DNA from 4 places in the Streptomyces sp. NPDC015242 genome. Region 1 is predicted to be linked to each of the others. Evidence: riboswitches for the same ligand, from Rfam matches in the RefSeq annotation. Region 1 holds a riboswitch; each other region holds the start of a gene.
The links. Region 1 has a riboswitch for cyclic di-AMP ahead of ACF07N_RS25920 (transglycosylase family protein). Riboswitches for the same ligand answer to the same signal wherever they lie in the genome.
Positions count from the first base shown of each region.

Region 2: linked by a shared signal. The riboswitch ahead of ACF07N_RS09880 (NlpC/P60 family protein) and the one ahead of ACF07N_RS25920 (transglycosylase family protein) in region 1 are both predicted to bind cyclic di-AMP.
Region 3: linked by a shared signal. The riboswitch ahead of ACF07N_RS20115 (M23 family metallopeptidase) and the one ahead of ACF07N_RS25920 (transglycosylase family protein) in region 1 are both predicted to bind cyclic di-AMP.
Region 4: linked by a shared signal. The riboswitch ahead of ACF07N_RS10810 (transglycosylase SLT domain-containing protein) and the one ahead of ACF07N_RS25920 (transglycosylase family protein) in region 1 are both predicted to bind cyclic di-AMP.

Region 1 covers NZ_JBIBUF010000008.1:85,645-92,755, forward strand. The annotation lists gene ACF07N_RS25900 (exopolyphosphatase) at 329-1,270, opposite strand; gene ACF07N_RS25905 (DUF501 domain-containing protein) at 1,267-1,797, opposite strand; gene ACF07N_RS25910 (septum formation initiator family protein) at 1,851-2,327, opposite strand; gene eno (phosphopyruvate hydratase) at 2,442-3,722, opposite strand; gene ACF07N_RS25920 (transglycosylase family protein) at 4,007-4,714, opposite strand; cyclic di-AMP (ydaO/yuaA leader) riboswitch at 4,719-4,884, opposite strand; gene ACF07N_RS25925 (transglycosylase family protein) at 5,113-6,114, opposite strand; gene ACF07N_RS25930 (cytochrome P450) at 6,255-7,111, opposite strand, start outside.
Region 2 covers NZ_JBIBUF010000002.1:974,754-981,864, reverse strand. The annotation lists gene ACF07N_RS09895 (NlpC/P60 family protein) at 1-775, opposite strand, end outside; gene ACF07N_RS09890 (hypothetical protein) at 1,200-1,553, shown strand; gene ACF07N_RS09885 (hypothetical protein) at 1,531-2,475, opposite strand; gene ACF07N_RS09880 (NlpC/P60 family protein) at 2,553-3,725, opposite strand; cyclic di-AMP (ydaO/yuaA leader) riboswitch at 3,733-3,906, opposite strand; gene pcrA (DNA helicase PcrA) at 4,221-6,701, shown strand; gene ACF07N_RS09870 (M23 family metallopeptidase) at 6,944-7,111, opposite strand, start outside.
Region 3 covers NZ_JBIBUF010000005.1:546,618-553,728, forward strand. The annotation lists gene ACF07N_RS20100 (GNAT family N-acetyltransferase) at 1-1,112, opposite strand, end outside; gene ACF07N_RS20105 (HPr family phosphocarrier protein) at 1,287-1,568, shown strand; gene ACF07N_RS20110 (GntR family transcriptional regulator) at 1,745-2,440, opposite strand; gene ACF07N_RS20115 (M23 family metallopeptidase) at 2,629-3,417, opposite strand; cyclic di-AMP (ydaO/yuaA leader) riboswitch at 3,430-3,595, opposite strand; gene ACF07N_RS20120 (M16 family metallopeptidase) at 3,788-5,176, opposite strand; gene ACF07N_RS20125 (M16 family metallopeptidase) at 5,173-6,576, opposite strand; gene ACF07N_RS20130 (DNA topoisomerase (ATP-hydrolyzing) subunit A) at 6,796-7,111, shown strand, end outside.
Region 4 covers NZ_JBIBUF010000002.1:1,161,472-1,168,582, reverse strand. The annotation lists gene ACF07N_RS10830 (polysaccharide deacetylase family protein) at 1-481, opposite strand, end outside; gene ACF07N_RS10825 (glycosyltransferase) at 661-1,947, opposite strand; gene ACF07N_RS10820 (GNAT family N-acetyltransferase) at 1,966-3,051, opposite strand; gene ACF07N_RS10815 (HAD family hydrolase) at 3,222-4,070, shown strand; gene ACF07N_RS10810 (transglycosylase SLT domain-containing protein) at 4,034-4,789, opposite strand; cyclic di-AMP (ydaO/yuaA leader) riboswitch at 4,793-4,971, opposite strand; gene ACF07N_RS10805 (polyprenyl synthetase family protein) at 5,476-6,486, shown strand; gene ACF07N_RS10800 (outer membrane lipoprotein carrier protein LolA) at 6,718-7,111, shown strand, end outside.

The DNA.
Region 1 (7,111 bases):
CCACGTCATGGTGACAAGTGGGAGCGTTTGTGCACGGCCGACCGTTGTCAATGCCGCGTGAGCTGCCTCTCTGAGTCACAGGAGGGTCTGTGAGGCCCCCTCGGAGGGTCGCTCCGGGGGCCTTCCCGGCACCCTCCATACCATGCTTCTGAACATGTTCAAGGGGCTGTTCGGTCCCCGGACGGGTCAACCGGGCCCTTCCGATCGCCCGCAGGGGCCGAATTCCTTGTGAAGAACTTCACGAACTTTCTCGGCGGGCTGTCTCCGGGGGGTCCCCACGGGCCCCCCGGACCCGCTCATTCGTGATCCATGCCTGCTCAGAAGCGGGCTACGCCACCGACCACGCGATGCCGTCGAGGATGTCGTGCTCGCTGACGACGACCTCCTCCGCACCGGTCCGCTCCATGATCGACAGGAGGACCAGGGCCCCCGCCCCGATGACGTCGACCCGGCCCGGGTGCAGGGAGGGCACGGCCGCGCGCTCGGCGTGGGTGGAGCGCAGCAGCCACTCGGTGATCTCCCGGACCTTCGCACGGGAGACCCGGGAGTGGTGGATGGCCTCGGAGTCGTACGCGGGCAGCTCCTGGGCGATCGCCGACACGGTCGTCACCGAGCCGGCCAGGCCGACCAGGGTGCGCGCCTCGCCCAGCGGGACCGTCTCCCCGGCCAGGTCCAGAGCGGCCTCGATGTCGGCCCGCATCGCGGCGATCTGCTCCCCGGACGGCGGGTCGCTCACCACGCCGTCCCGGACCAGGTGCCGCTCGGTCATGCGCACGCAGCCGATGTCCACCGAGCGCGCCGCGCGGACCCGGTCGTCACCGACGACGAACTCGGTCGAGCCGCCGCCGATGTCCACCACCAGGTAGGGCGTGGGCAGGTGGTCCCGCCCGGCCAGCTCCCTGGTGGCGCCGGTGAAGGAGAACTCGGCCTCCTGGTCCCCGGAGATCACCTCGGGCTCGACGCCCAGGATGTCCAGCACCCCACGCACGAACTCGTCCCGGTTCCCGGCGTCACGGGAGGCGGAGGTGGCGACGAAGCGCAGCCGCTCCGCCCCGTGCTCCTTGATGATCCCGGCGTACTCGCGGCAGGCCGCGAAGGTCCGCTGGAGCGCCTCGGGGGCGAGCCGGCCGGTGCGGTCGACGCCCTGCCCGAGCCGGACGATCGTCATCCGGCGGTCCAGGTCGGTCAGCTCGCCGGTGGCCGGGTCGGCGTCGGCGACCAGCAGCCGGATGGAGTTCGTACCGCAGTCCACGGCGGCGACACGGGTCACTGGGCGTCCTCCTCGGCCGTCGTCACGCACGCGCCCTTGCGCCACCACTCCGGCAGCATGGCCAGCGCCTCGTCGCCCAGCGGGTTCACGCCCGGGCCCGCGGCCAGCGAGTGGGCCACCAGGACGTGCAGGCACTTCACCCGGTCCGGCATGCCGCCGGCGCTCGGGAAGTTCTTCAGCTCCTCGATCTCGTCACGGCGCCGGACGTAGTCCTCGTGCGCCGCCCGGTAGGCCGCCGCCAGCTCCGGGTCCGAGGCCAGCCGCTCGGTCATCTCCTTCATCACGCCGTTCGCCTCCAGCGTGCCGATCGCGGAGTTCGCCTTCGGGCACGTCAGGTAGTACAGCGTGGGGAACGGCGTGCCGTCCGGCAGCCGCGGGGCCGTCTCGACGACGTCGGGCTGTCCGCAGGGGCAGCGGTGCGCGATGGCCCGCAGGCCGCGCGGGGGCCGACCGAGCTGCTGCTTGAAGGCCTCGACGTCCGCGTCGGTGGGCTCGGTGCGCGGGGTGGTCGGCGGGGGCGTTTCCATGACTGTCTTCAGGCTGTCTTTCTCTGGGTGTTCCGCTGGGTCACTGGGGCGCGTCACTGGTCGGAGGCGTCGGCCTTGTCGACCCCGTCCCAGACATTGGCGTACCAGGGGCGGTCGGCCGCCCCGAGGTCGGTGCGCGACTGCTTCGCCGCGTGCGGGTCGATCACGATGAAGCCCGTCTCCCCCGGCATGACGTAGTGCAGCCGCCGGCGGATCTGCTGCTCGGCGTACGCGTCGTCCTGCCAGCGCGCCTTGAGGTCGCGCAGGTGCTCGACCCGCTCGCGGGCCTGCTGCTGCTCGCGCCGCAGGTCCTCGATCTCGGCGCGCTGGGAGACGTACTGCCGCATCGGATAGGCCAGGGCCACGATGAGCGAGCACATCACCAGGGCGAGCAGCGCGGCCCGGCCGGTCAGCCGGGAGCGGCGGGCCTGCCGCTTGGTCTGCGAACGGTAGACCCGGGCCGCGGTCTGCTCACCGAGCAGCCGGATCCTGGTCGCGGTGGAGAACCGGTCCCGGTCCTTCACGGCCATGTCTGTCCGCCTCCCGCTGCACCGTCATACGCGCGTACGTCCCCGGACACGGTACGGGACCGAGTACGGGGACGTACGTACGACGCTGCCTCGAACGGGTCGGGCCTTTCGCGGTCAGCCCTTGAAGCGCGGGAACGCGCTGCGGCCGGCGTAGACCGCGGCGTCGTCGAGGATCTCCTCGATGCGCAGCAGCTGGTTGTACTTGGCGACGCGCTCGGAGCGGGCCGGGGCGCCGGTCTTGATCTGGCCGCAGTTGGTGGCGACGGCCAGGTCGGCGATGGTGACGTCCTCGGTCTCGCCGGAGCGGTGGGACATCATGCACTTGAAGCCGTTGCGCTGGGCCAGCTCCACGGCGTCCAGGGTCTCGGTGAGCGAGCCGATCTGGTTGACCTTGACCAGCAGGGCGTTGGCCGCGCCCTCCTCGATGCCGCGGGCCAGGCGCTCGGGGTTGGTGACGAACAGGTCGTCGCCGACGAGCTGGACCTTGTCGCCGAGCTTGTCGGTGATGGTCTTCCAGCCCTCCCAGTCGTCCTCGAACAGCGGGTCCTCGATGGACACGAGCGGGTACGCGTCGACGAGCTCCGCGTAGTACTCGGTCATCTCGGCCGCCGAGCGCTCCTTGCCCTCGAAGGTGTAGACGCCGTCCTTGTAGAACTCGGAGGCGGCGACGTCGAGCGCCAGGGCGATCTGCTCGCCCGGGGTGTAGCCGGCTTCCTTGATGGCCTCGAGGATGAGGTCGAGGGCCTCGCGGTTGGAGCCGAGGTTCGGGGCGAAGCCGCCCTCGTCGCCGAGGCCGGTGGCCAGGCCCTTGCTCTTCAGGACCTTCTTCAGCGTGTGGTAGACCTCGGCGCCCCAGCGCAGGGCCTCGGAGAAGGACTCCGCGCCGATCGGGGCGATCATGAACTCCTGGATGTCCACGTTGGAGTCGGCGTGCGAGCCGCCGTTCAGGATGTTCATCATCGGCACCGGCAGCAGGTGCGCGTTCGGGCCGCCCAGGTAGCGGAACAGCGGCAGGTCGGACGCCTCGGAGGCGGCGTGGGCGACGGCCAGCGAGACGCCGAGGATGGCGTTGGCGCCGAGGGAGCCCTTGTTGTCGGTGGCGTCCAGGTCGAACATCGCCTGGTCGATCAGACGCTGCTCGGTGGCGTCGTAGCCGACGAGCTCCGGGCCGATCTGCTCGATGACCGCGAGGACGGCCTTCTCCACACCCTTGCCGAGGTAGCGGTTCGAGTCGCCGTCGCGGAGCTCGATGGCCTCGAAGGCGCCCGTGGAGGCGCCGGACGGGACGGCGGCACGACCGGTGCTGCCGTCGTCGAGGCCGACCTCGACCTCGACCGTGGGGTTGCCTCGGGAGTCCAGGATTTCCCGGGCTACGACGACGTCGATGGACGGCACGAGCATCTCCTTCTTCATGTGACGCGGGTACGCGGGTCGCGTGGACCCGGCGGGGTGCGGGCCGGTGGCTCGCGACATGAGCCTAACCGGCTCCGGGCGATCGGCCACCGGGTCGCCCACCCCATGGACAGAACCGAGAGTAAATTGTTTCCGAACGGAACAAAGCCGGTTCGCCACATCCGGCCGAAACCTCCGCCGACGGCCCGGCCGGAAAACACCCCGCCCCGGCGTGTACGGCAACACGCCGGGGCGGAGAGCCCGTGGGGACGGGGGTGGGCCGCTGCTTACTTCAGGTGCAGCTGCTGGCCCGGGTAGATGAGGTTGGCGTCCTCGACGATGTCCTTGTTCAGCTGGAAGAGCCGCTCCCAGCCGCCCTTGACCTTCTCCTCGGCCGCGATCGAGCTGAGGGTGTCGCCCTTGGCGACCTTGTACTCGCCGTCGCCCTTCTTGACCTTCTTGCCGGTCGGGGTGGTGACGGTCTTCTTGGCGGCCGGGCGCTCGTCGGAGCGGGAGGCCGGCTGCTGCTGGGTCTCGCGGGTCTCGGTGCTCTGCTGGCTCTGGCTCTGGCTCTGGCTCTGCGAGGAGCTGCCGGAGTCGGTGGAGCCGCCGCCGGTGTAGCCGGCGCTGGACAGGCCCTTGCCGCAGACCGGCCAGGCACCCTTGCCCTGGCCCGCGAGGACCTTCTCGGCGATCTCGATCTGCTGGGCCTTGGTGGCCTGGTCGGCGGTGGAGGCGTACTTGGTGCCGCCGTAGCCGGCCCAGGTGGAGGCGGAGAACTGCAGACCGCCGTAGTAGCCGTTGCCGGTGTTGATGGACCAGTTGCCGCCGGACTCGCACTGGGCGACGGCGTCCCACTCGGACGCGGTGGCGGCGGAGGCGTTGCCGGCCGCCATCAGCGGGGCGGCGACGGCGGCACCGGTGACACCGGCGATGGCGATGGCGCGAGTGGCCTTGGACGGACGGCGGTGCGTGCCCTTGCCGGAAAACAGCATGGAGAGATCCCCTCACCGACGCCTGCGAGGTGAGCTGTCGGGTTCGGGCCGGTTGAGTTGCCCGGCCGCGTCCCTCACGGGACACGGCTTCACCCCAAGCCCTTCCGGCCAACCGGCCGGTCGGGCACCTACCTTGGGTCCCCCGCTCCTGCCTACGGCGCTTGACGCGACGACTGTTCCCGGGCGGCCGCTGGCAGGATTCGGCGTTGCGGCAGCCGGGGCTCGCGGTGACGAGCGATCACGACCGTAGACAGGTGATCCGCCGAATTTCAAAGACGATCAGGGCTTCTGAGATCTATCTCTCACCGCTCTTATATGGGACATTCAGTGCGAAACACGGCGTGAACTCGCGTGGTTTCGGGGCGACTTCCACCGCCGTTTCCGCACTGCCCGAACGACTACCTCTCGCCCGCTTCGTCCGCTTGACCAGGCGTCTGACCGGCGACGACGGCGGCCTCGCCGCCCTCGGCGGCCTGCTCGTCCCCGGCGGCCTGTTCCTGCCATGCGCCGCTGATCCGGAGGGAGTCGGCGATGGACCAGGCGTCGTCGCCGACACCCACGATGTAGGCACCTTCGGACGCCTCGCCGGCCGCCGCGTCGTCGCGCGCCGCATGCCGGCCCGTGGAGCCGGCCGCGGACCCGTCCGCGGATCCGGTGCCCTCGTCGGCGCTGGGGCCGCGATGCCGGCCGGAGCCGGTGTCCGCGAGGCCGGAAGAGCCGCCGTCCGGGCGGGAGTTGCCGGACGCCTCGGCCTCAGGGGACGCCGACGGCGAGCCGCCGGACCCCTCCCGCGCCGAGGGCGAGGAGGAGGCCTCGGGCGACTTGTCGGACTTGGCGGATTCGTCCGGAGCTGCCGACGGACCGTCAGACGGCGCGCCGGACGGGGAAGCCGACGGGGACGCGGTGGACGGAGAGGGCGAGGAGGACCCGGACGGATCCAGCGAGTCGAGCAGCCCGGACGAGCCGGACGAGCCGGATGAAGCGGAGTCACCGGACGAACCGGACTCGCCGGCCCGGTCCGGCGCGCCCTGCTCGAGACCGGAGAGCAGTCCGCAGGTGCGCCACGCGCCGACCCCCTGGTCGGCGAGGATTCTCTCCGCCACGGCTATCTGCTGGGAGCGGCTGGCCAGGTCGGCGCTCGCGGCGTATTCGAGGCCGCCGTGGTTCTCCCAGTCCTCCTGGGACAGCGCGAGGCCGCCGTAGTAGCCGTTGCCGCTGTTCTGGCTCCACGCGCCGCCCGTCTCGCAGTCCGCGACCCGGTCCCAGGTCGAGCCGTCCGCCGCACTGGCACCGGAGGCCCCGAGGAGCGGGATCGCGATGGCGGAGCCGGTCACTCCGGCCGCGACGAGGAGTGCCGGAGCCTGGCGGGGGCGACGGTGCCGACCGTTCCCGGAGAGCATACGGAGACCTTTCGCGAGACAGCAGTGACCCGCTGGCCGGGCGTCCCGGCCGCGTTGATGGGTGAACGTATCGGCAGACGATCACTTGTCACAAGTTCATGCCGCGCAGATCACGTGAAGATCACATTCCTGAGGGTGTGTCACCTGGACACGGGCGTGAACTCCACCGGCAGGGTCCGCAGGCCGCGCATGATGAGCCCGCCGCGCCACCTCAGCTCCTCCGGGTCCGCCGCGAGACGGAGGTCCGGCAGGCGCGTGAGGAGGGTGGCGAGCGCCGTCTGGCCCTCCAGACGGGCGAGCGGGGCGCCCAGGCAGTAGTGGATGCCGTGGCCGTAGCCGAGGTGCTGGTTGTCGCGCCGGGACAGGTCGAGCACGTCCGGATCGGCGAACCGCTCCGGGTCCCGGTCGGCGGCGGCCAGGACGACCAGGACCGGGTCGCCCGCGTCGATCCGCTGCCCGCCGAGGGTGAGCGGCTGCGTGGCGAACCGCCAGGTGGCGAGCTCGACGGGGCCGTCGTAACGCAGGAGTTCCTCGACGCCGGTCTCCAGCAGGCCACTCTCCCCCGCGGCGAGGGAGGCCTGCAGGCGGGCGCGCTGCCCGGGGTGGGTGAGCAGGGCGTAGGTACCGTTGCCGATCAGGTTCACGGTCGTCTCGAAGCCGGCGAAGAGCAGGATGAAGGCCATGGCCGCGGCCTCGTTCTCGGTGAGGTGCTCGCCGTGGTCGGAGGCGCGGATCAGGCCGGAGATGAGGTCCTCGCCCGGGCCGGGTTCGGCGGGGAGCGCCTCCCGCTTGCGGTGGATGAGGTCGGCGAGGTAGCCGCGCATCTTCTTCACCGACCGGGCCACCCCGCCGCGCGGGCCGCCCTGGTGACGGATCATCATGCCCGCCCAGTCGCGGAAGTCGTCCTGGTCCTCGCGGGGGACGCCGAGCAGGTCGCAGATGGCGTAGATGGGCAGCGGGAAGGCGAACTCGTGGATGAGGTCGGCGCCGCCCTTCC
Region 2 (7,111 bases), on a different contig from region 1:
CGGTCGCGCCCCAGACGTAAGGGCTGCCGAGCTTCTGGTAGGCGTAGGCGACGGCCGCGGCCGCGCGGGAGTGGGGCGCCCGGGAGGGGGCGGAGCCGGGTGCCGCCAGGGTCTCCCGCTGCCCGGCGCGTGAGGCGCGGGGGGCGGCGCCGAGTCGGGTGCGTTCCTCGGCGGTGAGCCGGGAGAGCAGGTGCCGTGCCGAGCCCAGTTTCCCGGTGATCGTCTTCTTGTGCCGCTTCAGCTCCGTCTGCCGGGACTTCAGGGCGGTCAGCTCGATGTGGGCGGCGCCGCGCAGCTGCTCGATCTCCCGCAGCTGTCTGCGGACTCCGGCGACGGCGGACTTCTGCCGGTTGCCGGCCCGCTCGACGAACTCGGCGTTCTCCAGGTAGCGGTCGGGGTCGTCGGACAGGGCGAGCCGGAGGGCGGGGTCCAGGCCGCCGTCGCGGTACTGGGCGGCCGCGAGCGAACCGAGGACCTCGCGGGCGGTGGCGAGTCGTTCCTCCGTGCGTGCGGCCCGGTCCTGCAGGCCCTTCAGCCGCTGCCCGGCCGCCTCGGCCTTCTCCTTCGCGCCGTTGTACTTCTCGGTGGCGACCTCGGCTTCCTGGTAGAGCTTGTCCACCTTGGCCTTGACCTGGCCGGGGGTGAGCTGGGGTTCGGCGTGTCCGGTCCCGTCGAGTCCCGTCGCGGTCGCCGCGCCGGCGAGGGCGATCGTGGCGGCCGTACGGGCGGTGCCGCCACCGGTCGAGCGCCGGCGGGGCTTGCGGTGCGCTGCCACTCTGCGGGCCACGTCCTTTCCTCGGCCGCCGGTGGGTGCGCGGGGCCGCCGGGGGAGCGGACGGCGGCCTGCGCGCGTCCGGCGGCGGCCCGCACAGGGGAAGCGGACCGCCGCCGGACCTTCTCGGCGGTGGTGTCCGGCTGCCGCCCCTGGCCCGGGCGGCGATGGGGAGCCGGTCACCTGGTGGAGGACGCTAAACCTCGGTGGGCGGCGCCGGGAGCGGGTGTGCGGAACTGGCGCGAGAGGACCGACGGTGACCGTATGTGACCGTCGTGCCGCCCCGGCCTCGCCTGCTCAACCCAGCGTGATGACCGATGTGTCCATTTCCTGGGCGAGTGACGGTGATCGGATGCTATGGGGCGTGAGCGCGCGCGGACGGGCCGGTGTCGGGCCGCTGTGCGGCCCCTGGTTAGGCTCCGGCCCCATGGACGTACTCATCCACCTCTTCGTCGGTCTCCACATCATCGGCATCGCCGCGCTGCTGGGCGGTTTCCTCACCCAGATGAAGGCGATGGGCCAGGGCACCGCCCGCTACACGCCCGCGATGCTGCACGGCGCCCTGACGATGCTGGTCACCGGGATCGTCCTGGTCGGCCTCAACCAGGCCGACGACCAGACCGTGAACAACATCAAGATCGGCGTGAAGCTCGCCCTGCTGATCGTGATCCTCGGCCTGGTCTACGTGAAACGGGACGACGAGCAGGTGGACAAGGGCCCGTTCGGCCTGGTGGGGCTGCTGACCGCGGCGAACGTCTTCATCGCCGTGCTCTGGACCTGACCCCGGCTGGCCCTGACCCGGCCCGGGCCGCGGCGGCCGCCCGGGCGGTGCACGCGAGCCACAGGGCCACCGCCGCCCACAGCAGCGCCTCCCCGGCCACGTCGAGCCACGGGGCGTCCAGGGCGGCGGCGCCGGACAGCGCCGCGGCCGCCGTCACGGCCGCGGCGAACACACCGGCCCAGTGGCGCGCGTCGTAACCGTGCCGGGGCCACATGAGCCCGGCGGTGAGCAGAGCCACCCCGCACACCAGGGTGAGCACCAGCAGCGCGACGGTGACCCTGGTGAGGACGGCGTGGTCGTCGTCGTTCCACAGGTACAGGCGGGCGCTGTCGGCGCCGAGGAGCCGCGCCCCGGCCAGCGCCGAGACGGCGAGTGCGCCGCATGCCAGCCAGTGGTCCCCGCGCCCCTCGGTCACCTCGCGCGGCGCGAAGCGGAACAGGGCGACGACGTAGAGGATCAGGCCCAGCCAGAACAGCACCATGGCCGCGTGGGCCGGCCAGGCCGCCGACTCGGCCGCGGCGAGCGTGGCGCCGAGCACGGCGAGCCCCTGGGTGGCCACGCAGCGCAGGAACACGGTGCCGCCACGGCCCGGATCCCGCGCGGCGAGCAGCAGCGTCCACAGCAGTGCCGACAGGGCCAGCAGTGCCGCGGCCGACCTGCGCAGGCCTGCCGCGGAGAAGCCGGCGCCGATCAGGGCGGTCGCCGTCGTGAGCGTGAGGGCGGCCGGCGCCTGCGCCCGCCAGGTCGCCCGCGGCAGCCGCAGGACGGCGAACGCCACCGCCCCCAGCCAGGCCGCGCAGGCCGGGACCAGCGCGATGCGGGAGAGGACCTCGTAGCCCGCCGAGTCGAGACCGGCCGACAGGGTGCCGGTGGTCAGCGAGTACGTCGCCCACAAGGTGGCAGACGGGGAGGGGCCGGGCATAGCGCCGATGCTAGAGAGCGGCGCGCGGGTTGGCGGAGGGGCACGCGCGCGTGCCCCTCAAAAACGTCCGGGACCCCTCAGGCCGGCCGCACCACGCTGTGGATCGACGACTCGCCGTCGTAGTAGATCGACTCCTCGCGCACGTAGGCGCCCGGCTTCGGGGCGTGGATCATCATGCCGTTGCCGATGTAGAGGCCGACATGGGTGATGTCGTCGTAGAAGAAGACCAGGTCACCGGGGCGGGCGTCGGCCAGCGGGACCGTGGTGCCGGCGTCGACCTGGTCGTAGGTCGTCCGCGGCAGGGTCACCCCGGCGGCCTTCCACGCGGCCTGGGTGAGGCCGGAGCAGTCGTAGGAGCCCGGCCCGACGGCACCCCACACGTACGGCTTGCCGATCTGCGCGCGGGCGAAGGCGAGCGCCTTGTCGGCCTTCGTGGCGTAGGAGGAGTCGGCCGGAGGCGTGGACGGGGACGTGGAACCGGTGCCGGGCGACGTCGTGCCGCTCTCCTGCTGCCGGGCGGCCTCCTCCCGGGCCTGCTCCTGCGCGGCCTGCTCGCGGGCCAGCTCGGCGGCCTTGCGGGCCGCCTCCTCCTGCTTCTCCCTCTCGATCGCCGCGAGCCGTGCCTTCTCCTCGGCGGTCAGCCGGGACAGCAGGGCGCGGGCGTCGGCGAGCTTGCGCTGGACGGTGGCCTTGGCCGTCTTCAGATCGCTCTGCGACTCGGTGAGCGTCCTCAGGCTCTCGGTGGCTTCCCGGCGCTTGCTCATCGTCTCGGACTGCTGCGTGACGTAGTCGTCGACCGCCGCCTTCTGGCGTCCGGTCATCCGGTCCATCAGCTGGGACTGGTCGAAGTAGTCCTGCGGGGTGTCGGCGAGCAGGAACGTGGCCGTGTCCGGGGCGGCGGTGCCGGTGCGGTACTGGGCGGCCGCGAAGGAGCCCAGCTTCTCCCGCGCCTCGTTGAGCTTCCCGGCGCGCTGGGCGACGTCGTCGAGCAGGGTGTCGACGCGCTTGCGCTGCTTCGCGGACCTCTCCTTGGCCGCGTTGTACTTCTCGGTCGCCGACTCGGCCTGGCGGTACAGGTCGTCGACCTTCTTCTCGACTTCCTCGAGGCTGGGCCTGTCGTCGGCCTCGGGGGCGGCCGTGGCCGACTGGGACAGCAGGGCCACGGAGGTGAGGGCCGCCGTCGCGAGGGCGGGGGTCCGTATGCCTGCCACGCGCGTGCCCGAAGGACGCGACTTACGGTGCGACGCCAAGGGTGGCGACTCCTTCCAGTGCTCCGCCTACCGGGTTAGCTGTCGGGTTCGGGCGGGTGGTCTCGGAAGGGTTGCCCTACGGCCTTCCCGTGACGGGAGTCGGGCCGATTCACCCCAAGGTCTCGGTGGGTCCCCGGCTCCGGCTGCCGCTGCGGCACACCGGACTCGGCGGGGGCCGCGCGGCCCGGCGACGTTCGCCGGTGGGGGTCATGCGGCCCGGTCGCACCGTAGCCAACTGGTGTGGCCCGTGTGAAGGTTGATGGGTGATATGCCCGATACATTTTCGTGACCTTGCCCCGAAGCCTTGCCCAGCGTGAAGGGATGAGGGGATTTGGTCACCAGTCGCCCCGGAATGGGCAGGGTGTCGCGCGGTGTGATCGCGCCATTCCGCAGGGCGATCACGGGGTGGCGGCCGGCCGGGAAACGCCCCTCTTTCCGGCGACGTTCCCGGGTGGGCCGCGGGCTGTCAGTGGGGCGCCCTAGACTCGGAGAGCGATGAGCAGCCTCTTTGACGACAACTTCCTGGCGAGTCTCCAGGCCCAGCGCGGCCCCGCGGACGAGCCCCCGCCGCCGCCCGAGGACGATCACGTTCCGGAGTCGATCCCGGACGATCTGTTCGGCGGGAAGTTCGACGTGCCGCCGGACCGGGACACCCACTACCGGGACGGCGCCCCCCGCCCGGTGATCGACTCGGCCGCGCTGCTGGACGGACTGAACGACAACCAGCGCGCCGCCGTCGTCCACTCCGGCTCCCCGCTGCTCATCGTCGCCGGCGCCGGCTCCGGCAAGACCCGCGTGCTCACCCACCGCATCGCCCACCTGCTCGCCGAGCGGGACGTGCACCCGGGCCAGATCCTCGCGATCACCTTCACCAACAAGGCCGCCGGTGAGATGAAGGAGCGCGTCGAGCAGCTCGTCGGCCCGCGCGCGAACGCCATGTGGGTCATGACGTTCCACAGCGCGTGCGTGCGCATCCTGCGCCGAGAGAGCAAGAAGCTCGGCTTCACGTCGTCCTTCTCGATCTACGACGCCGCCGACTCCAAGCGCCTGATGGCCCTGGTCTGCCGTGACCTGGACCTCGACCCCAAGCGGTTCCCGCCGAAGTCGTTCAGTGCCAAGATCAGCAACCTGAAGAACGAGCTGGTCGACGAGGAGGACTTCGCCGCCCAGGCCACCGACGGTTTCGAGAAGACCCTCGCCCAGGCCTACGCGCTCTACCAGTCGCGGCTGCGCGAGGCGAACGCCCTCGACTTCGACGACCTGATCATGACCACGGTCAACCTGCTGCGCGCCTTCCCGGACGTCGCCGAGCACTACCGCCGCCGCTTCCGGCACGTCCTGGTCGACGAGTACCAGGACACCAACCACGCGCAGTACGCCCTGGTCCGCGAGCTGGTCGGCACCGCCGAGCACCCCGCCGACGTCCCGCCCGGCCCGGACGACGTCCCGCCCGCCGAGCTGTGCGTCGTGGGCGACGCCGACCAGTCGATCTACGCCTTCCGCGGCGCGACGATCCGCAACATCCTCCAGTTCGAGGAGGACTACCCGGACGCCACGACGATCCTGCTGGAGCAGAACTACCGCTCCACGCAGACCATCCTCAGCGCCGCCAACGCCGTCATCGAGCGCAACGAGTCCCGCCGCCCCAAGAACCTGTGGACCAACGCGGGCACCGGCGCGCTGATCACCGGCTACGTCGCCGACACCGAGCACGACGAGGCGCAGTTCGTCGCCGACGAGATAGACCGCCTCACGGACGCCGGCGAGGCCAAGGCCGGCGACGTCGCCGTCTTCTACCGCACCAACGCCCAGTCCCGTGTCTTCGAAGAGGTCTTCATCCGCGTCGGCCTGCCCTACAAGGTCGTCGGCGGCGTCCGCTTCTACGAGCGCAAGGAGGTCCGGGACGTCCTGGCCTACCTGCGCGTGCTGGCCAACCCCGAGGACTCGGTGCCGCTGCGCCGCATCCTCAACGTCCCCAAGCGGGGCATCGGCGACCGCGCCGAGGCGATGATCGACGCCCTCGCCCAGCGCGAGAAGATCAGCTTCCCGCAGGCGCTCAAGCGCGTCGACGAGGCCTACGGCATGGCCGCGCGCTCCACCAACGCCGTCAAGCGGTTCAACACGCTCATGGAGGAGCTCCGCACGATCGTCGAGTCCGGCGCCGGACCGGCCACGGTGCTGGAGGCGGTGCTGGAGCGCACCGGCTACCTCGCCGAGCTGCAGGCCTCCACCGACCCGCAGGACGAGACCCGGATCGAGAACCTCCAGGAGCTCGCCGCCGTCGCCATGGAGTTCGAGCAGGAGCGCGGCGAGGAGGAGCGGGGCACCCTGGCCGACTTCCTCGAACAGGTCGCGCTGGTCGCCGACTCCGACCAGATCCCCGACGAGGAGGACGGCGACGGCGTCATCACGCTGATGACGCTGCACACCGCCAAGGGCTTGGAGTTCCCGGTCGTCTTCCTCACCGGCATGGAGGACGGCGTCTTCCCGCACATGCGCGCCCTCGGCCAGGCCAAGGAGCTGGAGGAGGAGCGGCGCCTTGCGTACGTCGGCATCACCCGCGCCCGGGAGCGGCTCTACCTGACCCGCTCCACCCTGCGCAGCGCCTGGGGCCAGCCGTCGTACAACCCGCCCTCCCGGTTCCTGGAGGAGATCCCGCCGGCCCACGTGGAGTGGAAGCGCACGGGCGCCACCGGCCCCGCGTCCTCCGGTCCTGTCTCCGCCGTCGCGGCCTCGCTGTCGTCGTCCCGCTCGCGCTCGTCCGCCTCGGGAGCGTCCGGCTTCGCCACCCGCCGTGCGTCGGAGAAGCCGGCGGTGTCGCTGGCCGTCGGTGACAGGGTCACGCACGACCAGTTCGGTCTCGGCACGGTCGTGGCGGTGAAGGGCACGGGCGCGAACGCCGAGGCGACGATCGACTTCGGCGACACCAAGCCCAAGCGCCTGCTGCTGCGGTACGCACCGGTGGAGAAGCTGTAGCCCGGTATGCCAGCAGCGTGGCCCGGCGCCGTGGCACGGCCTCCGTCGGCGCGTCCGGCGGGAGCCCGAGGGCGTTTCGGTCGGGTTGCCGGGCCCGGGGGCCGCGGGGGCGGCCGGGCCTGCTGGGGTGCTTCGCCGGGTGAGCCGGGCCGGGACGCCGTCCCTCCGCCGGGGCGGACGGGTCCGGGCCGCCATGACGCCAGCCCGGTGACGCCTGCCCGGTCGACCAGGTCCGGGCCGTCCTACGTTGGGTCGACGCCGTGGCTGCGGAGCCACGAGAGCGGGTCGATCGCCGAGCCGCCCGCGGGGCGCACCTCGAAGTGCAGGTGCGGGCCGGTCGAGTTGCCGGAGTTGCCGGAGCGCGCGATCGGGTCCCCGGCCTTCACGGTCGTCCCCGAGGGAACCGTGTA
Region 3 (7,111 bases), on a different contig from region 1:
CCGGACTGGGCGAACAGGCCGATCCGGCCCGGGCGCGGCACCTCGGGGGCGAGGGAGGCGTTGAGCCGCACCCGGGGGGAGGTGTTGATGATGCCGAAGGCGTTGGGGCCGATGATCCGCATGCCGTGGGTGCGCGCCTGCCGCACCAGGGCGCGCTGGCGTTCGCGCCCCTCGGGGCCGCTCTCGGCGTACCCGGCGGAGACGACCACGAGCCCCTGCACGCCGTGTTCGCCGCACTCGGTGACGACCTCGGGGACGTGGTCGGCCGGCACGGCGACGACCGCGAGGTCCACGGGGCCGTCGATGTCCCGCACGGAACGGTGGGCCGGCACTCCGTCGAGCTCCTTCTGCCCCTCGGGCAGGGCCCTGTTCACGGCGTACAGGCGGCCGGTGAAGCCGGCGTCCCGGATGTTGCCGAGGACGCTGCGGCCCACGCCGCCCGGGGTGCGCCCGGCGCCGATGACGGCGACCGAGCCGGGGGCGAGCAGCCGCTGCACGGACCGGGCCTCGGCGCGGTGCTCGCGCGCGTACTGCACGGCGAGGGAGCGGTCGGTGGGCTCCAGGTCGAACTCCAGGCGGACCACGCCGTCCTCGAAGCTGCGCTGCTGGGTGTACCCGGCGTCCGTGAACACCTTGATCATCTTGGTGTTGGCGGGCAGCACCTCGGCGGCGAAGCGGCGGATGCCGCGCTCGCGGGCGACGGCGGCGATGTGTTCGAGCAGGGCGGAGGCGACGCCGCGGCCCTGGTGGGCGTCCTGCACGAGGAAGGCGACCTCGGCCTCGTCGGCGGGCCCGGACGCGGGCGTCCCGTCCGGGCCGATCCGGTCGTAGCGTACGGTGGCGATGAACTCGCCGCCGACCGTGGCCGCGAGTCCCACCCGGTCCACAAAGTCGTGGTGCGTGAAGCGGTGGACGTCCTTGGCGGACAGGCGAGGGTACGGCGCGAAGAAGCGGTAGTACTTCGACTCGTCGGAGACCTGCTCGTAGAAGCTGACCAGACGCTCGGCGTCATCGACGGTGATGGGCCGGATGCGCGCGGTGCCACCGTCGCGCAGCACCACGTCGGCCTCCCAGTGGGCGGGATACTCGTGCCGGTCCGGCGAGGTCTGCATGGGCCCCAGAGTACGGCTAGCGCCTGACAACGGCGCGAGGCAGTCTGTGGAGGGCGTCAGTCGGGTCGAGGCCGCGATCCGACGGCACCCGCGGGGCGGAACGACAGGTCCGCCCCCGGCTTCACGTGTGGGAAACTGGTCTAGACAACCCTGAACAGCGAAGGGCAGCAACACATGGCTGAGCGCCGCGTCAACGTCGGCTGGGCCGAGGGCCTCCACGCCCGCCCCGCCTCCATCTTCGTCCGAGCCGCCACGGCCGCAGGCGTCCCGGTGACGATCGCCAAGGCAGACGGCAACCCCGTCAACGCGGCCTCCATGCTCGCCGTCCTGGGCCTCGGCGCCCAGGGAGGCGAGGAGATCGTCCTCGCCTCGGACGCCGAGGGCGCGGACGCCGCCCTGGACCGGCTCGCGAAGCTGGTCTCCGAGGGTCTTGAGGAGCTGCCCGAGACCGTCTGAGTCCTCGAGCGGTTTTCACGGTGAAGCCGCGTCGGCCTTTACGGCCGGCGCGGCTTCCCGCATTCCGGGATGCGGGCTCTGCAATTCACGTGCTGACGCCCGGGCCTGCCTGCCGGTAAAAGGGCAGCAGAAATAACGCCCCGCGAATGGGCTCCTCTTTGTATACGGCTTGCGTGTTAATGACGCGGGCTCGCCGTGTTTACGGGATGTTGCGAGTTCCTCACACGCTCGCCGCGTTCCCCGGCGACGACGAGCCGCAGCCGGTGTGCGGCCGTGGCGCGCTCCGTGTGCAGCGCCGTGACCGCCCGCGCGCGCTCGGTGTCGCCGCGCGCCACCGCGTCCACGATCGCGCCGTGCTCGACCCAGGACTGGGCCGGGTCGGCCGGCGCCTCCACCGCGTACATCCAGGCGATCTTGTGGCGCAGCTGCGTGAGCATCGTGATCAGAGCGGGGCTGCCGGAGGCCTGGGCCAGCGTCTCGTGGAACCAGCCGTCCAGAGAGCGCAGGTCGTCGCTGGTGCCCCGGCGGGCGCGCTCCTGGCCCAGCCGGACCAGACCGCGCAGGACCTTCAGATGGGCCTCGGTGCGGCGCTGCGCCGCCCGGGCGGCGCCCAGCGGCTCCAGCAGCGTCCGCATCTCCAGCAGGTCCGCCGCCTCCTGCTCGGTGGGTTCGGCCACGCACGCGCCCGCGTGCCGCCGGGTCACCACGAAGCCCTCGGCCTCCAGCGTGCGCAGGGCCTCCCGGACGGGGACGCGCGAAACGCCGTAGCGGCGGGCGAGGAGTTCCTCGGTGAGCCGGCTGCCGCGCTCGTGGACACCCGCGACGATGTCGTCCCGGATGGCCGTGCACACCGAGTGCGCGGGAATACGCATGACCCGACCTCCGCTTAATCCCCGTGAAACGTCGACGAGTGACGTGTGTTCCGTGACTCTATTGCAATCAGCCGGAATTTCCGACGGCAGCCCGGAATCCATGGATATTTTTTGGACAGCGGGTCCCGGGAATGCCGAAAGGCCCCGGCTCGGTGAGCCGGGGCCTTTCGGATGCGCTGCGGGTGCCGTCAGAGGCTGACGCCGTGCGAGCGGAGGTAGGCGAGGGGGTCGATGTCCGAGCCGTACTCGGGGCTCGTGCGGGCCTCGAAGTGCAGGTGCGGGCCGGTGACGTTGCCGGTCGCGCCGGACAGGCCGATCTGCTGGCCCGGGGTGACCTGCTGGCCGGCCGAGACGCCGACGGACGACAGGTGGCCGTACTGGGTGTACGTCCCGTCGTTCATCTTGATCACGACCTGGTTGCCGTAGGCACCGCCCCAGCCGGCCTCGACGACCGTGCCCGCGCCGACCGCGTGGACGGAGGTGCCGGTGGCCGCGTGGAAGTCGATGCCGGTGTGGCTGCCGGAGGACCAGACGGCGCCGCCGGCCTTGTAGCCGGTGGACACGTAGGAGCCCGGGATCGGGGAGACGTAGCTGTTGAGGCGCTTGCGCTCGGCCTCGCGGGCGGCGCGCTCCTTGGCCTCGCGGGCCTTCTCGGCGGCCTCCTTGGCCTTCTTCGCCGCCTCGACGGCGCGCTCCCGCGCGGCCTCCTCAGCCTTCTTCACGGCGGCGGCCTCCTCGGCCGCCTGCTTCTGCGCGACGGCCTGGGCGTCGATCTGCTGGGCCACCGTGTCGCCCATGGTGATGACGGGGGTGAGGCCGGTCTGCTCGACGGCGGGCTCGTTGGCGGCGAAGGCCGGGCCGGCGACGGTGCCGATCACGCCGGTGGTGGCGAGAGCCGCGACGCCCGCCGCGCGGGCGGTGCCGCGCTGGATCCTGCTGGGACGGCGATGCTTGCCGGTGGCGCGTGTGAACGCCATGAAGTGGCTGGTCCTTTCCTTCCCTCTCGCCTACCGGGTTAGCTGACGGGTTCGGAGCAGGAAGGTCTCCTACGGATGCCCTCGCGACTCGCGCGGGCGTCCGATTCACCCCAGGGACTGCGGTTGGGTCCCCGGCTCCCCTGGCTCGCGCCGTACGGGGACTCGGCGATGACTGTCCGGTGCCGCGGGTGCGGCGCACTGCCTGACGAACAGCCCGGACGACGCTAAGCGGCGCCACTTTCAAATCCCAAACGGATCGGGCGTTTTGTAGCGCATCCCACAGGGCAGACAGGCAACTCCCGCCCCAATTCGGGCATAAAGGAGCCCTGGTGCCTTCGAAGGCGACCAGGGCTCCTTCGCGCGCGTGCCGCTACTCGGCGGCGACGACCGTGACGTCGCCGATGCCGAGGGCCTCCACAGGCGCCTTGATCTGCGCCGCGTCACCGACGAGGACGGTCACCAGACGGTCCACGGGGAAGGCGCTGACGACCGCCGCCGTGGCCTCCACCGTGCCGGTCGCGGCCAACTCGCGGTACAGCGTGGCCTGGTAGTCGTCGGGCAGGTGCTGCTCGACCTGGTCGGCGAGCGTGCTCGCGACGGCCGCGGCGGTCTCGTACTTCAGCGGCGCCACGCCGACCAGGTTCTGCACGGCGACGTCCCGCTCGGCGTCGGTCAGTCCCTCCGCGGCGAGGGTGCGCAGCACCGTCCACAGGTCCTGCAGCGCCGGGCCGGTGTTGGGGGTGTCCACGGACCCGCTGATGGCGAGCATGGAGGCACCGCTGCCGTCGGGCGCCGACCGCAGCACCTGCGCGAAGGACCGCACGCCGTAGGTGTAGCCCTTCTCCTCGCGCAGGACGCGGTCCAGGCGGGAGGTGAGGGTGCCGCCGAGGCAGTACGTGCCGAGCACCTGGGCGGGCCAGACGCGGTCGTGCCGGTCCGGGCCGATCCGGCCGATCAGCAGCTGCGTCTGGACGGCGCCCGGGCGGTCCACGATGACGACCCGGCCCGTGTCGTCGGCGGTCACCGGCGGCACCGGGCGCGGCTCGGCCGAGGAGCCGGTCCAGGCGCCCAGCGTGTCGCCGAGCAGGGCGTCCAGGTCGATGCCCGTGAGGTCGCCGACCACCACGGCCGTGGCCGTGGCGGGGCGGACGTGCTTCTCGTAGAAGGCGCGCACGGCAGCGGAGTCGATCGCGGCGACCGTCTCCTCGGTGCCCTGCCGGGGCCGCGACATGCGCGAGTCCGCCGGGAACAGCTGCCTGGAGAGCTCCTTGGCCGCGCGGCGGGAGGGGTTGGCCAGCTCGTGCGGGATCTCGTCGAGGCGGTTGCGGACCAGGCGCTCGACCTCGCTGTCCGCGAACGCGGGCGCCCGGAGGGCGTCGGCGATCAGGCCGAGGCCCTTGGTGAGCCGGGAGGCGGGGACCTCCAGGCTGATCCGGACCCCGGGGTGGTCCGCGTGCGCGTCGAGGGTGGCCCCGGCCCGCTCCAGCTCGGCCGCGAACTCCTCGGCGGAGTGCTTGTCGGTGCCCTCGGAGAAGGCCCGCGCCATGATCGTGGCCACGCCGTCCAGGCCGGCCGGCTCGGCGTCCAGGGGTGCGTCCAGCAACACCTCCACGGCGACGACCTGCTGGCCCGGGCGGTGGCAGCGCAGCACCGTCAGGCCGTTGTCGAGCGTGCCGCGCTCGGGGGCCGGGAAGGCCCAGGGCCGGGCCTCGCCCGCCTGCGGCCGGGGGTGGAAGTCCATCGTGGCCAGCTCGGTCACTTGGCCGCCTCCTCGTTCTCGTCGCCGGCCGCGGCTGCGGTCTCCCCGGCGGTGTCGGCGTCGTCGGTCTCGCCGGCGGTCGCGCCGGCGTTCTCGTCGGCGACGGGCTCGTAGACGAGCACCGCGCGGTTGTCGGGGCGCAGGCGGGCCTTGGCGACCTCCTGGACCTCCTCCGCCGTCACCTCCAGCACGCGCTGCACGGCGGTCAGCGCCAGCTGCGGGTCGCCGAACAGCACGGCGTAGCGGCACAGTTCGTCGGCGCGGCCGGCGACCGTGCCGAGCCGGTCCAGCCATTCGCGCTCCAGCTGGGCCTGGGCGCGCTCCATCTCCTCGGCCGTGGGGCCCTCCTCGGCGAACCGGGCGAGCTCCTCGTCGATGGCGGCCTCGATGACCGGCACCTCCACGTCGCCGGACGTCTTCACGTCCAGCCAGCCCAGGGACGGCGCCCCGGCCAGCCGCAGCAGGCCGAAGCCCGCCGCGACGGCCGTACGGTCGCGGCGCACCAGGCGGTTGTAGAGGCGGGAGGACTCACCGCCGCCGAGGACCGTGAGGGCCAGGTCGGCCGCGTCGCACGCGCGCGTGCCGTCGTGCGGCAGGCGGTAGGCGGCCATCAGGGCGCGCGCCGGGACGTCCTCCTCGACGACCTCGCGCAGCTGCTCGCCGATGATCTCGGGCAGCGAGCCGTCCCGCGGCGCGGGCTTGCCGTCGTGCCCGGGGATGGAGCCGAAGTACTTCTCGATCCAGGCCAGCGTCTGCTCGGGGTCGATGTCGCCGACCACGGAGAGCACGGCGTTGTTCGGCGCGTAGTAGGTGCGGAAGAACGCGCGCGCGTCCTCCAGGGTGGCCGCGTCCAGGTCGGCCATGGAGCCGATGGGGGTGTGGTGGTAGGGGTGGCCCTCGGGGTAGGCGAGGGCGGTGAGCTTCTCGAAGGCGGTGCCGTAGGGGACGTTGTCGTAGCGCTGGCGGCGCTCGTTCTTCACGACGTCCCGCTGGTTCTCCATCGACTCGTCGTCCAGGGCGGCGAGCAGGGAGCCCATGCGGTCGGCCTCCAGCCAGAGGGCGAGCTCCAGCTGGTGGGCGGGCATGGTCTCGAAGTAGTTGGTCCGTTCGAAGCTGGTGGTGCCGTTCAGCGAGCCGCCCGCGCCCTGGACGAGTTCGAAGTGGCCGTTGCCCTTCACCTGGGCGGAGCCCTGGAACATCAGGTGCTCGAAGAGGTGAGCCAGGCCGGTACGCCCCTTGACTTCGTGACGTGAACCGACGTCGTACCAGAGGCACACCGCCGCGACGGGGGTCAGGTGGTCCTCGGAGAGCACCACGCGCAGACCGTTGGCCAGGCGGTGCTCGGTCGCTGTCAGGCCTCCGGAGCCTGCCTGGGCTGTGGCCGTGTGACCCATGGGCATGTACGTCCCTTCGATCGCGGAGCGGTCTTCCCGACCGCGGTTTCCTGCCGGTCCTGCCACTGTATGCAAGCGTGCGGAGGCCTGGTGAAGTTCCCGGCGGCGACGTGGTCCGCGGACCGCGAAGGGCCTTCGGTACCGGGTGCTGGTCCCGGTTGTCACTGCGGCGGTCCACAATGGTCGGCGTCAGATCCGGATCGCAGCAGCAAGGAGCCGGCAGCGATGGCCCGCCGCAGCACGAAGACCCCGCCGCCCGACGACTCGTACGAGGAGCGGATCCTCGACATCGACGTCGTCGACGAGATGCAGGGCTCCTTCCTCGAGTACGCGTACTCGGTCATCTACTCCCGGGCCCTGCCGGACGCCCGCGACGGCCTGAAGCCGGTGCACCGGCGCATCGTCTACCAGATGAGCGAGATGGGCCTGCGCCCCGAGCGCGGGTACGTCAAGTGCGCCCGTGTCGTCGGCGAGGTGATGGGCAAGCTGCACCCGCACGGCGACGCGTCGATCTACGACGCCCTGGTGCGCATGGCCCAGC
Region 4 (7,111 bases), on a different contig from region 1:
GCGGATAGGCGAGATGCCGGACCTCGTGCCCGAGGGCGTCCTCCAGTACGGCCTTCGACGTGCGCAGCTCGTACGCCAGGTCCTTCGCGGGCAGCGTGTCGAGCTGCGCGTGCGTGACCGTGTGGCTGCCGATCTCCATGCCGGAACGTTCCAGCTCCGCCACGCCGGCCAGGGTCATCATCGGGGCGGGCGGCAGCAGACTGCGGCCGCCCGGGGCGATGGCGCCGGTGGTGAGATAGGCGGTGGCGGGCAGCGCCCGCTCGGCCAGGGCCTCGGCGGTGGGGCCGGGCAGGTCGGCGAATCCGTCGTCGAAGGTGAGCAGCACGGGCCGGGGCGGCAGCGGTGCCCGGCCGGCCAGGTGGTCGGCGATCGCGCTGATCGTGACGGGGGTGCGCCCGCTGCGCACCACGGCGTCGAGATGCGCGGCGAACTGCCGCGGCGTGACCGTGAACTCGGCGATCCAGGACGGTGGATCGTCCATCACGCAGTGGTAGAGGAAGACGGGGACGACCCGGGCACCGCCCCGACCGCCTGCCTGCGCCGGAACTCGTGAGACGTCCCTGCCCGCCGCGGCTATCGGTCCCTCACCGTCCCGCGTCCCCCGCTCCGGGGTGCCTCTGCCGTTTCCCCGGCTCTCGCCGCGCGTACTCGTCGACGTCCTCATCCCGCCCTCCGCACACTCGCGCGCAGCGCGTGCCGCGCCTTCAGATAGCCGACCGGTCCGTACACCATCCCCCTGCGCTGCAGCCGCGACAGCCGCCGCGGCCAGGGATGGGTCCGAGCGTCGTGGTCCCCCGGCAGGCCACCGCCGCCCGCCCCGTCCGCCGCGCGCACCGCCGTCAGGGCCCGGGCGTGCGCCAGGCCGCGCGGCAGCCGCGCGAGGAACGCCGGCAGCAGCGCGGGACGGTTCACCAGCACGGCGGTCAGATACGCGGTGAGCCCGGCGCCGTAGCCGTAGGCCTGGGTCTCCAGGTCCCGCCAGGTCTCCCGGTGGTGGTGCCAGACCAGGGCGTACGGCGTGTAGCGCAGCCGGTGGCCCCCGGCCAGGACCCGGACGAAGCCGTAGAGGTCGTCACCGCCCCGGGCGGGCGTCCCGGCGCCGGTCGCCGGATCGAAACCGCCGACGGACCGCAGGACGTCCGTGCGGAACGCCATGTTCGCGCCCGAGCCGAACCGCCCCGCGGTGAACGGGAACAGCGGCTCGTCGACCGGCGGGTCCGCCGGGTCGTACGTCCTTGGAGTGAAGCCCTTCGCGAAGCCGCCGTGGCTCTCCAGCAGCACCTGGGCCGGTGTCGTCAGCCGCGCGGGCAGGATCAGCCCGGTGGCGCACCCCAGTGCGGCGTCGGCGGCGAAGGGCGCGGTCAGTTCGGTCAGCCAGCGCGGGTCGGCCACCACGTCGTCGTCCGTGAAGGCGACGACCTCGCCCCGCACGGCCGCCAGCCCCGTGTTGTGCGCGACCGCGAGGCCCGGCACCGGCTCGCACACGTACCGCACGCGCTCGGCGTACTTCCGTTCCACCAGCTCCCGCGTCCCGTTCGTCACGGGCGCGTTGTCGACCACCACGATCTCGAACCGCGGATGGTCCTGGGCCAGCAGTGAGTCCAGCGCCCGGGCCAGCTGCCCGGCCCGCTCCCGCGTGGCCACGACGACACTGGCGTACGGCGGCTCCCCCGGCGCACCGGATTCCGCACCGGCGCACTCCGCCCGCGCCCGCGCTGCCAGCACGACCCGCGGATCCGCCCCCTGCGGTACGTGCGCGAGCAGCGTGCCCACCGGGCGGCCGTGCCGTCTGACCAGGACGAACACCTCACCGTGCGTGATCGGCGGGTTCCCCGGACCGGGTCTGAGCACCGCCTGGTCGCCGTCCAGATCCAGCTCGGCGACCTGCACCGCCCCGATGGCCAGGAACCGCCGGATCTCCTGTCGCGCACGCGCCGATCCGGCCATGCGCCCACCCCCTCGTCGTCAGGTACGGCGCAGCCGGGCCGCGCCCTTCAGGGTCCGCGCGGCCAGCGCGGCGAGCCGCGGCCGGCTGCGGACGAAGCTGTGCGCGCGGCGCGCCGGCTCGCGGCTCAGCCAGTGCAGCGCCGCGCCCGCCCCCGGCCGCGTCACCGCACCCTCGTACACGGGCAGTTCGCCCGTCTTCAGCGCGTCCTTGTACTCGGCCGCGCCCCGCCCCAGGTCGAGCGTGCCGATGCCCGCGGCGGCGGCCGCCTCGGCCATGCGCAGGTGCAGCACCAGACCGGGCGAGAACTTCGCGAACTCCGGGTCGTAGGCCGGGAACCAGCAGGCCAGCACCGACGCCGAGCGCAGTCCGAAGTGCGCGGCGACGGGCCGCTCACCGGCGTACAGCACGGACAGGGTGCCGGTGCACTCCGGTGCCCGGGTGCGGGCCAGGTGCCCCACGAGCCGGGTGATCCACTCCTGCGCGAACCGGTCGCGGCGGCCGGTCCTGCGGTACTGCGCCGACTTCCACTCCATGAGCGTGCGCAGCGCCGCCGGGTTGCGTTCGTCGAACACGAACCGCACCTCGCCGGCCTGCCGTCCCAGCCGGCGCTCCTTGGCCAGGGTGGTCTTCAGGAACTTCGGCGACTGGGCGCGCAGCACCGACTCGTAGGTCTCGTACCCCTTCTCCACGTCCACCACGAAGGTGGTGTGCTCCTCCGCCGCGTACCGGACGAACAGCCGCTGCCCGGACTCCAGGTTGTCGAAGGCGAAGGACGACAGCGCGCAGGCCCGCAGCAGCGCGCCCGTCTCCACGTCCAGGCCGGGGCGCAGGACCGCGCCCTGCGCGTCCGAGACACCGAGCCCGATGGCCCGGCCCTGGCCCAACGGGCCCCGCTCGTAGGGCAGGAAGCCGGCCGGCTCCGGGCCCTCGTAGACCACCGCGACCCGGGCCCGCGGCCTCACCAGACCGACGGCCTCGGTGAACTCCGGTTCCATGAAAGGGTTGCGCGGCGCCTCCGAGGCGGCGCGCAGCGCGCGCCAGCGCTCCCTCTCCTTCTCGCCGAGCTCCCCGGGCCCGGCCACACGTATGCGCCCACTGCTCAACCTGACCCCCCGATCAAGTCCCCCCTGGACACTTGGAAGGTACCGCCCGATGCGGCCCCTCGGGTAGGTAGCGGACCATGTTGTTGCCAACCGGTGCAGAGGCCTTCAACCGGGCAATCGGCGTGTGCGCGCGATGAAACGAACGGTCGCGTTGTCCGTATTCTCTGATCATGGCCGCACCCCTCGCATATTCACTCATCGCCACCGACCTGGACGGGACGCTGCTGCGCGGCGACGACACCCTGTCCGACCGGTCCCTCGCCGCGCTCGCGCGGGTGGCGGACGCCGGTGCCCAGCACCTCGTGGTGACGGGCCGCCCGGCACCGAGAGTGCGGCCGCTCCTGGACGACCTGCGCTGCACGGGGCTCGCGGTGTGCGGGCAGGGCGCGCAGGTGTACGACGCCGGCGCGCACCGGCTGCTGTGGTCCGTCACCCTGGACCGGGAGCTGGCGGAGACCGCCCTCGGCAAGATCGAGGCCGAGGTGGGGGAGGTGTACGCGGCGGTCGACCAGGACGGTGTCGACGGCCTGACGCTCATCGAGCCCGGCTATCTCATGCCGCACCCGACTCTGCCCGCGGTGCGGGTGGAGCGGCGCGAGGAGCTGTGGGGCGAGCCGATCAGCAAGGTGCTGCTGCGCCACCCCTACCTGTCGGACGACGAACTGGCGGCGACCGCGCGGTCCGTGGTCGGTTCGCTGGCGACGGTGACGATGTCGGGCCCCGGCACGGTCGAGCTGCAGCCGTGCGGGGTGACCAAGGCGACGGGGCTGGCGCTGGCCGCCGAGCACCTGGGACTGCGGCCGGCCGACACCATCGCCTTCGGTGACATGCCCAACGACATCCCGATGTTCGACTGGGCGGCGCGCGGCGTCGCGATGGCCAACGCCCATCCCGAACTCAAGGCCGTCGCCGACGAGATCACCCTGTCGAACGAGGACGACGGCATCGCCGTCGTCCTCGAGCGACTGCTGGGCGGGGCCGGTCAGTACGGGCCGTTGACGTTGTCGATCGAGCCGTAGCGGTCGGCCGCGTAGTTGCAGGCCGCCGTGATGTTGGCGACCGGGTCGTACGGGTCGTAGGGGGTGCCGGAGACGTGGTAGGCGGCGAAGGTCGGGTCGATGACCTGGAGCAGACCCTTCGACGGGGTGCCCTTGGCGGCGTTCGAGTCCCAGTTGTTGATCGCCTGCGGGTTGCCGGACGACTCGCGCATGATGTTGCGGTAGATGCCGTCGTACGACCCCGGGATGCCCTTCTGGGCCATGATGTCCAGCGCCTCGCGGATCCATCCGTCGAGGTTGTCCGCGTAGGTCGTGGCGGCGGCCGGGGTGGCCCGGGTGACACCGCCCGCGGGCTTCGCCGCGGACGGCGTCGCCTTCTTCCCGGCGGTGGCCTTGGCCGTGGCGACCTTCAGCTTCAGACCCGGGTGGATCACCTTGGGGTCGTCGCCGACGGCGGAGCGGTTGGCCTTGTAGAGCTGCTTCCAGCCGCCGGAGACGTCGTACTTCTCCGCGATGCCGTAGAGCGTGTCGCCCTTGGCCACGGTGTACGTGAGCGACTTGGCGGGCTGGACGGCCTGCGGAGCGCTCTGCGCGGCGGGCGCGCTCTGGGGGGCGGCGGCGCCGGCCTGCGTGGCGCCGAGGAGCGGCAGGGTCAGTGCCGCCCCACCGGTGCCGGCGGCGACGACACCACGGGTGATCGGGTTCCTTCTGGGGCGACGGTGCTTACCTCGTCCGGGCATGGCGATGTTCCTCTCCGGCGCCTGCGAGGTGAGCTGTCGGGTTCGGGCCGGGAGGTGCCCGGCCGCACACGGCGTGGTGCTGTCGTGCGCGGCTTCACCCCGAGCCGTTCCGCTGTGCGGTCCGGCGACTTACCTGGGTCCCCCGCTCCTGCCCTGCGTGAGTGAGTCGGTGTGTGTGGGGTGTCCGGGCGGCGGCAGGATTCGGCGGTCCGCTCGGACTGGGCCGGAACGTATGCGAGAGCACATGCCGGGAACAAGCACCGGAGTCACACCGGCCGCCGGATGACCTTGTTCCGGGGGTGGGGGACCGCTTGATCCTTTGCATGAGCCAAGGCTCAACTCGCTTACGCCGGACGGCGCTACCGCGCGGTGCCCGGCCGGGGCGGGAGGGAGGGGAAAGTGATTCAATTCACTGATCACGATCCGAGGTGCAATGTCCGCAAGAGGAATTTGCTTCGTCAATGCCGCAAATGCAGCATAGGTCGTGAATTCCTGGAAAGTCGGAACATGTCTGTTCTTATGAGCTGATCGAAAACATGGCGGTCGTGATCGGATACCGCCCGGCCTGTAAGCATGGGCGCTGGCGGTGATCGAAACGTGACCGGATACGCTGATCCGAGTGATGGCAGCGACCTATCGACAATCCGCGTAAGCACCGGCAGACACCAGCAGACAGGAGACCCCTCGTGACCGACGTCGGGCCGTTCGGGCTGAGCGTGCGGGACCAGGCTCTGGAAGCCGATGTCCAGGCCGGGCTGGCGGCAGTCGAGGAAGGCTTGCTCGAGGCCACCAAGAGCGAGGTGCCCTTCATCACGGAGGCCGCCCAGCACCTGGTGCGCGCCGGCGGCAAGCGGTTCAGGCCGCTGCTCGTGATGCTCGCCGCCCAGTTCGGAGACCGGCACGCACCCGGGATCGTGCCGTCGGCGGTCGTCGTGGAGCTGACCCACCTCGCCACGCTGTACCACGACGACGTGATGGACGAGGCCGCCGTACGCCGCGGGGTGGACAGCGCCAACACCCGCTGGGGCAACTCCGTCGCGGTCCTCACCGGCGACTTCCTCTTCGCCCGCGCCTCGCACATCCTGGCCGACCTCGGCCCGGAGGCGGTGCGGGTGCAGGCCGAGGCGTTCGAGCGGCTGGTCACCGGGCAGATCCTGGAGACGGCCGGACCGCAGGACGGCCGCGACCCCGTGGAGCACTACCTCGACGTGCTGGGCGGCAAGACCGGCTCGCTGGTCGCCGTCTCGTGCCGGTTCGGCGCGATGATGTCGGGCGCCGACGAGACGGTCGTGCACGTGCTGACCCAGTACGGCGAGCGGCTCGGCGTCGCCTTCCAGCTCGCCGACGACGTCCTCGACATCGCCTCCGACTCCCACGAGTCCGGCAAGACCCCCGGCACCGACCTGCGCGAGGGCATCCCGACCCTGCCGGTGCTGCGGCTGCGCGAGCGGGCGGCCCGGCTCGGCCTCGCCGAGGACCTCGCCCTGTGCGAGCTGCTGGACTCCGACCTCACCGACGACGGCCGGCACGCCGAGGCCCTGCGCCTGCTGCGTGCCCACCCGGCGCTCGAACAGGCCCGCCGGGACACCGTCCGCTACGCCGAGGACGCCCGCTCGGCGCTGGCGCCGCTGCCGGACTGCGCCGCGAAGACGGCGCTCGTGGAGCTGTGCGACGCCGTGGTGCACCGGGCCGGCTGACCGCCCGCCGTCCCCCGACCCCTACGGGTCGGGGGAGAAGCCGCCCCTCCGTGTCATACCGCAGCAGTACGCGGAGTTGAGTCCGGGGTCTGACGTATCTCCCTGGCCGATTTGGTCAGATGGAAACCACGGAAAACACCACTCCTCACCAGTTCGGGTGAGAATGGCGGCTCAGGGACGAGTGCGTGGACGACACGGACAGCCGCCGCCGACCACGGAGGTAGGGCACACATGGCACCGTACGCATCCGACGAGAGCACGACCGGCGGGGAGGTCGACGAGCAGCACACCCGGCGGCGCAAGGCCGCCCGGTACGTCGTCCCGGTCACGGTGGTGGGGGTGGCGGCCGCGACGATCGGCCTGGTCCCCGCACTCGCCGACTCCGGTGACCCCGACCTTCCGAAGATCACCGCCCAGCAGCTCATCGAGAAGATCGCCGAGTCGGACACCGAACAGCTCTCCGGCACGGTGAAGATCAGCACCGACCTCGGCCTGCCGAACCTCGGCGGCCTGGAGTCCGGCCTGATGTCCGGCGCCGCGGGCCGGGGCGAGGGCGGCTCCTCCGCCGACCCGACGGCCAGGCTCACCGAACTGGCCACCGGCACCCACACCCTGCGCGTCGCCG